DNA from 2 places in the Priestia sp. FSL W8-0001 genome. Region 2 is predicted to be linked to the other one. Evidence: a T-box and tRNA genes for the amino acid it is inferred to sense, from the RefSeq annotation. Region 2 holds a T-box; the other holds one or more tRNA genes.
What was found. A T-box is a leader RNA that pairs with one kind of tRNA and senses whether it is charged. The one in region 2 lies ahead of thrS (threonine--tRNA ligase), so its partner is inferred to be a tRNA-Thr.

Region 1: it encodes a tRNA-Thr, which carries the amino acid that the T-box ahead of thrS (threonine--tRNA ligase) is inferred to sense. The anticodon was not compared.

What each region holds. Positions count from the first base shown of each region.
Region 1 covers NZ_JBBPAL010000001.1:3,609,944-3,613,261, reverse strand. The annotation lists rRNA gene MKZ18_RS19050 (23S ribosomal RNA) at 1-1,356, shown strand, start outside; rRNA gene rrf (5S ribosomal RNA) at 1,494-1,609, shown strand; tRNA gene MKZ18_RS19040 (tRNA-Val) at 1,622-1,697, shown strand; tRNA gene MKZ18_RS19035 (tRNA-Thr) at 1,708-1,783, shown strand; tRNA gene MKZ18_RS19030 (tRNA-Lys) at 1,789-1,864, shown strand; tRNA gene MKZ18_RS19025 (tRNA-Leu) at 1,881-1,966, shown strand; tRNA gene MKZ18_RS19020 (tRNA-Gly) at 1,983-2,057, shown strand; tRNA gene MKZ18_RS19015 (tRNA-Leu) at 2,070-2,158, shown strand; tRNA gene MKZ18_RS19010 (tRNA-Arg) at 2,168-2,244, shown strand; tRNA gene MKZ18_RS19005 (tRNA-Pro) at 2,249-2,325, shown strand; tRNA gene MKZ18_RS19000 (tRNA-Ala) at 2,331-2,406, shown strand; tRNA gene MKZ18_RS18995 (tRNA-Met) at 2,430-2,506, shown strand; tRNA gene MKZ18_RS18990 (tRNA-Ser) at 2,519-2,611, shown strand; tRNA gene MKZ18_RS18985 (tRNA-Met) at 2,632-2,708, shown strand; tRNA gene MKZ18_RS18980 (tRNA-Asp) at 2,713-2,788, shown strand; tRNA gene MKZ18_RS18975 (tRNA-Phe) at 2,798-2,873, shown strand; tRNA gene MKZ18_RS18970 (tRNA-His) at 2,882-2,957, shown strand; tRNA gene MKZ18_RS18965 (tRNA-Gly) at 2,967-3,040, shown strand; tRNA gene MKZ18_RS18960 (tRNA-Ile) at 3,045-3,121, shown strand; tRNA gene MKZ18_RS18955 (tRNA-Asn) at 3,130-3,204, shown strand; tRNA gene MKZ18_RS18950 (tRNA-Ser) at 3,212-3,302, shown strand; tRNA gene MKZ18_RS18945 (tRNA-Glu) at 3,318-3,318, shown strand, end outside.
Region 2 covers NZ_JBBPAL010000001.1:2,532,775-2,536,092, reverse strand. The annotation lists gene MKZ18_RS13520 (GNAT family N-acetyltransferase) at 1-5, shown strand, start outside; gene thrS (threonine--tRNA ligase) at 47-1,243, opposite strand; T-box leader at 1,546-1,767, opposite strand; gene MKZ18_RS13510 (S66 family peptidase) at 1,909-2,925, shown strand; gene MKZ18_RS13505 (carboxymuconolactone decarboxylase family protein) at 2,958-3,318, opposite strand, start outside.

The sequences.
Region 1 (3,318 bases), 1.1 Mb from region 2:
GGGAAATATAGTACCGAAGTTCTTGATTCCACACTGCCAAGAAAAGCCTCTAGCGAGGCGGGAGGTGCCCGTACCGCAAACCGACACAGGTAGGCGAGGAGAGAATCCTAAGGTGATCGAGAGAACTCTCGTTAAGGAACTCGGCAAAATGACCCCGTAACTTCGGGAGAAGGGGTGCTCTGGTAGGGTGTATAGCCCGAGAGAGCCGCAGTGAATAGGCCCAGGCGACTGTTTAGCAAAAACACAGGTCTCTGCGAAGCCGCAAGGCGAAGTATAGGGGCTGACGCCTGCCCGGTGCTGGAAGGTTAAGAGGAGGGGTTATCCTTTGGGAGAAGCTCTGAATCGAAGCCCCAGTAAACGGCGGCCGTAACTATAACGGTCCTAAGGTAGCGAAATTCCTTGTCGGGTAAGTTCCGACCCGCACGAAAGGCGTAACGATCTGGGCACTGTCTCAACGAGAGACTCGGTGAAATTATAGTACCTGTGAAGATGCAGGTTACCCGCGACAGGACGGAAAGACCCCGTGGAGCTTTACTGTAGCCTGATATTGAATTTTGGTACAGCTTGTACAGGATAGGTAGGAGCCTGAGAAGCCGGAGCGCTAGCTTCGGTGGAGGCGTCGGTGGGATACTACCCTGGTTGTATTGAAATTCTAACCCGCAGCCCTGATCGGGCTGGGAGACAGTGTCAGGTGGGCAGTTTGACTGGGGCGGTCGCCTCCTAAAGAGTAACGGAGGCGCCCAAAGGTTCCCTCAGAATGGTTGGAAATCATTCGTAGAGTGTAAAGGCACAAGGGAGCTTGACTGCGAGACCTACAAGTCGAGCAGGGACGAAAGTCGGGCTTAGTGATCCGGTGGTTCCGCATGGAAGGGCCATCGCTCAACGGATAAAAGCTACCCCGGGGATAACAGGCTTATCTCCCCCAAGAGTCCACATCGACGGGGAGGTTTGGCACCTCGATGTCGGCTCATCGCATCCTGGGGCTGTAGTCGGTCCCAAGGGTTGGGCTGTTCGCCCATTAAAGCGGTACGCGAGCTGGGTTCAGAACGTCGTGAGACAGTTCGGTCCCTATCCGTCGTGGGCGTAGGAAATTTGAGAGGAGCTGTCCTTAGTACGAGAGGACCGGGATGGACACACCGCTGGTGTACCAGTTGTCTTGCCAAAGGCATCGCTGGGTAGCTATGTGTGGACGGGATAAGTGCTGAAAGCATCTAAGCATGAAGCCCCCCTCAAGATGAGATTTCCCATAGCGCAAGCTAGTAAGATCCCTGAAAGATGATCAGGTTGATAGGTCAGAGGTGGAAGCACGGCGACGTGTGTAGCTGACTGATACTAATCGATCGAGGACTTAACCAAATTAGAAAAGCGAAGGCGACTAATTAGGAGCTGTAGCTAGACAGTAAACTTAGTACTCAGCGAAATGTTATCTAGTTTTGAGAGAACAAGATAAAAAAGTCTTGCTTTTTTTCAAAGAAGTTGTATAATATAATATGTCTGGTGGCGATAGCAGAGAGGTCACACCCGTTCCCATGCCGAACACGGAAGTTAAGTTCTCTAGCGCCGATGGTAGTTGGGACTTTGTCCCTGTGAGAGTAGGACGTTGCCAGGCTGTTATATCAATGGAGGATTAGCTCAGCTGGGAGAGCACCTGCCTTACAAGCAGGGGGTCGGCGGTTCGATCCCGTCATCCTCCACCATGAATATGTTGCCGGTGTAGCTCAACTGGTAGAGCAACTGACTTGTAATCAGTAGGTTGGGGGTTCAAGTCCTCTTGCCGGCACCACTTTCGAGCCATTAGCTCAGTTGGTAGAGCATCTGACTTTTAATCAGAGGGTCGAAGGTTCGAGTCCTTCATGGCTCACCATTTTAAATACACACATGCGGGTGTGGCGGAATTGGCAGACGCGCTAGACTTAGGATCTAGTGTCTTTACGACGTGGGGGTTCAAGTCCCTTCACCCGCACCATTTAATTTCATAATGCGCGGAAGTAGTTCAGTGGTAGAACACCACCTTGCCAAGGTGGGGGTCGCGAGTTCGAACCTCGTCTTCCGCTCCACAAATAAGTCCTGCCGGGGTGGTGGAATTGGCAGACACACAGGACTTAAAATCCTGCGGTAGGTGACTACCGTGCCGGTTCAAGTCCGGCCCTCGGCACCATTTTAATAAGCGCCCGTAGCTCAATTGGATAGAGCGTTTGACTACGGATCAAAAGGTTAGGGGTTCGACTCCTCTCGGGCGCGCCATAAACGGGAAGTAGCTCAGCTTGGTAGAGCACTTGGTTTGGGACCAAGGGGTCGCAGGTTCGAATCCTGTCTTCCCGACCATTTCTGGGGCCTTAGCTCAGCTGGGAGAGCGCCTGCCTTGCACGCAGGAGGTCAGCGGTTCGATCCCGCTAGGCTCCACCAATTTAATACATTTATGATAATATGGCGGTGTAGCTCAGCTGGCTAGAGCGTACGGTTCATACCCGTGAGGTCGGGGGTTCGATCCCCTCCGCCGCTACCATATATAATATACGGAGGAATACCCAAGTCCGGCTGAAGGGATCGGTCTTGAAAACCGACAGGGGTGTTAAAGCCCGCGGGGGTTCGAATCCCTCTTCCTCCGCCATTATATTATTATCAAATTATCGCGGGGTGGAGCAGTCTGGTAGCTCGTCGGGCTCATAACCCGAAGGTCGCAGGTTCAAATCCTGTCCCCGCAACCAAAGTGGTCCCGTGGTGTAGCGGTTAACATGCCTGCCTGTCACGCAGGAGATCGCGGGTTCGATTCCCGTCGGGACCGCCATTATAAAAAGGCTCGGTAGCTCAGTTGGTAGAGCAAAGGACTGAAAATCCTTGTGTCGGCGGTTCGATTCCGTCCCGAGCCACCATCTATATGGCGATTGTGGCGAAGTGGTTAACGCATCGGATTGTGGTTCCGACATTCGTGGGTTCGATTCCCATCAGTCGCCCCATATAATTAAGCGGGTGTAGTTTAATGGTAAAACCTCAGCCTTCCAAGCTGATGTCGTGAGTTCGATTCTCATCACCCGCTCCATAATGGGCCTATAGCTCAGCTGGTTAGAGCGCACGCCTGATAAGCGTGAGGTCGGTGGTTCGAGTCCACTTAGGCCCACCATTTATTATTCCACAGTAGCTCAGTGGTAGAGCAATCGGCTGTTAACCGATCGGTCGTAGGTTCGAGTCCTACCTGTGGAGCCATTATATTGGGGAAGTACTCAAGAGGCTGAAGAGGCGCCCCTGCTAAGGGTGTAGGTCGCGTAAGCGGCGCGAGGGTTCAAATCCCTCCTTCTCCGCCAGTCAATTTTAATAATG
Region 2 (3,318 bases):
TTTAAAAAAGGAAGCGCTCAGTATGGTTATATTGAGCGCTTTTATTTTATCTATTTTGTGCAAGCTCCAGTAAAAAATCATCAAATTTTAGGGAGTGCTGACTATTATCCGTGCGTTTTCGAATGGCAAGGCTGCTATTCGCTACTTCTTGATCGCCAATAATTACGATATAAGGAGCTTTTCTTAGCGTGGCTTCCCTAATTTTAAGGCCAATCTTTTCTTTTCGGCTATCAACTTCAACCCGTCTTCCATGCTGACGTAAGCGCTGTGCAACTTCATTTGCGTAGTCTATATGAGCATCAGCAATCGGCAGAATTTTCACTTGAACAGGTGCAAGCCAAAGAGGGAAGTCTCCACCATAATGCTCGATTAAAATACCCATAAAACGCTCGATTGAACCGTAAATTGCGCGATGAATCATTACTGGGCGATGAGGGTTGTTATCTTCTCCGATATATGTGCAGTCGAATTTTTCAGGCATTTGAAAATCCAGTTGAACTGTTCCACACTGCCAGCTTCGGCCAAGGGAGTCTAAAATATGAAAATCAATTTTAGGCCCGTAGAACGCTCCGTCTCCTTTATTAATATCGTACGCTAACCCTCTTACTTTTAAGACATTTTCAAGAGACGCTTCCGCTTGTTCCCACATGCTTAAGTCTCCCATGTATTTTTCAGGACGAGTTGAAAGTTCTATCTTATACTCAAAGCCAAACTGCTCATAAAATTCATGAACCAGCTTTAAGACACCATTAAGCTCTGCTTCAATTTGAGCAGGCGTAACAAATAAGTGTGCGTCATCCTGCGTAAATGAGCGAACGCGAAACAAACCGTTTAAAGATCCAGATAGTTCATGTCTGTGTACGAGTCCAAGTTCAGCATAACGAACCGGAAGCTCTCGGTAGCTTCTACGTTTGCTGTTAAACAATAAAATTGCGCCGGGGCAGTTCATTGGCTTTAGGGCATAGCTCTGTTCATCTACGTTTGAAAAATACATATTTTCTTGATAGTGGTCCCAGTGTCCAGACTGTTCCCATAAATGCTGTTTCATCATAACGGGTGTTTGAATCTCTGCGTATTGAGCTTGAATATGCTTTTGTTTCCAATCGTTAACGAGTTCGTTTCGAATGGCCATGCCGTTTGGTAAGAAAAAGGGCATGCCGGGTGCTTCTTCTAGAGTCAAAAAGAGTTCAAGCTCTTTTCCTAGCTGCTGATGGTTTTGCTTTTCAAGTTTTGCGTTTCTCATGTTTTTCCTCCTCATAATTAAATAAAAAAAACGCACTCATCCCAAAAGAAGGGACGAGTGCGGTCGTGGTACCACCCTAGTTTCACGACAAAAAAACGTCGTGCTCAAAAACGATAACGGATTTCCCGATTACGGATAGTTTGCAAAGCATTTCCCCGCAATAGCTCAAAGATGGTAAATCAACTTTGTTTTTAAAGGGCTCACAGCCAAAGGCCCCAGTCTCTGGATAAAAGGTAAAAGAAGATTCGTATTCTTATCAACGCCATCTATAAAATTGTATAAAAAACCGCACTCATCCCAAAAGAAGGGACGAGTGCGGTCGTGGTACCACCCTAGTTTCACGACAAAAAAACGTCGTGCTCAAAAACGATAACGGATTTCCCGATTACGGATAGTCTGCAAAGCATTTCCCCGCAATAGCTCAAAGGTGGTAAATCAACTTTGTTTCTAAAGGGCTCGCAGCCAAAGGCCCTAGTCTCTGAGTAGAAATGAAAAGTTATTCATGTCCTTATCAATGCTTACGGATGATTATAATGGATGGATTTTCCTTAAGTCAAGAGGGATTTTTAAAAAAAGGAAAATAAAGATAAAATAACCCAGTTAAAGTTAATTATGGTATAATGAACAATACATATTCGGCTGAGAGAAATAAAGGAGTGCTAGTAATGATTCAATTTCCGCGTTTAAAGCATGACGCTACCATAGGTGTAACCGCTCCTTCTTCGGGGGTTCCAGACGCTTTACATAAGATGTTTCAATCAGCTTGTGACAAAATGGAGGAGCGTGGGTATAAGGTTCAATGCGGTCAAACTGTTTGGACGCAGGTAAAAGCAAAGTCTGCTTCAGGTAAAGTGCGAGCTTATGAATTGATGAGTATGCTCAAAAACGAAGAAATAAATTTAATTATTCCGCCTTGGGGTGGGGAGCTTTTGATTGAAATTTTTGAGCACTTTTTATTTCAAGAAATTAAGCCAAAGTGGGTTTTAGGCTATTCTGATACAAGCTTATTCCTATTTGCGTTAACCATAAACACCGGTATTGCAACAGCTCATGGTCCAAATTTAGTCGATTTGCGAGGCGAGTACTGGGATGAGACGACCAAGATGTGGGAACGAGTATTACAACTTGAAGAAGGAAAGAGTATTACGCAGTACTCTTCTACTTATTTTCAAAAAGAATGGCAGCACAGTAATCCATCTCCTTGCGTCTTTCATTTAACCGAACCTACCGAGTGGAAAATGGTTGGGAACAAAGAGCTTGTGATTGAAGGAAGGTTACTTGGTGGATGTATCGACGTAATCCGTCATGCAATTGGCACACCATGTGGGGATGTTAAAAGCTTTCAGCAGAGGTTTTTACAGGGTGAAAAGCTCGTTTGGTATTTTGAAAACTGTGAGCTATCAGCTACAGACCTTAGGCGTACACTCGTTCAAATGAAGCTAGCAGGTTGGTTTGATTATTGTAGCGGTATACTTTTTGGTCGAAGCACTGCTAACCATCCAGTCGGAGGCTATACAGCTGAAGATGTGTATGAAGCCCTTTTAAAAGAGCTTGAAGTACCTATTGCATATGATCTTGACTTTGGGCATATGCCTCCTCAGCTTACGCTTGTGAACGGTGCTTTCGCCAAGGTAGAAATTAAAAATGGAAAAGGTTATATAAAACAAACATTTAAAAACTAACAGAGGTTGCATTATGCAACCTCTGTTAGTTTTTATGGCTGTAAGTCTAGCATAGCTCCATAATATTGAGAAGCGGTTGTGAAACAAATAAAAGCACAAAGCTCGCTAATCTCCTTATCGCTAAAGGCCTCTTTTAAAACGGCAAAGACAGTATCTGGAACGCTTCCTTTTTCTTTTAAAAAAACGTCTGCAAAGGCAATCGCCAGCATGGTTTTCTCATCTTGTTGTTTCCGATTTGGCGCACCTTTTGCTTTACAATAAGCGCAGCCATTTTTTTCAGCTAATACGCGCCTTACTTCTTCCTTTAGCTGTGCTGATAGACTAAGAGTTCTTTCTAACTCATCACCTAAATCACACCATTTATTCATAATATCTACATTGTGACCTAATAGC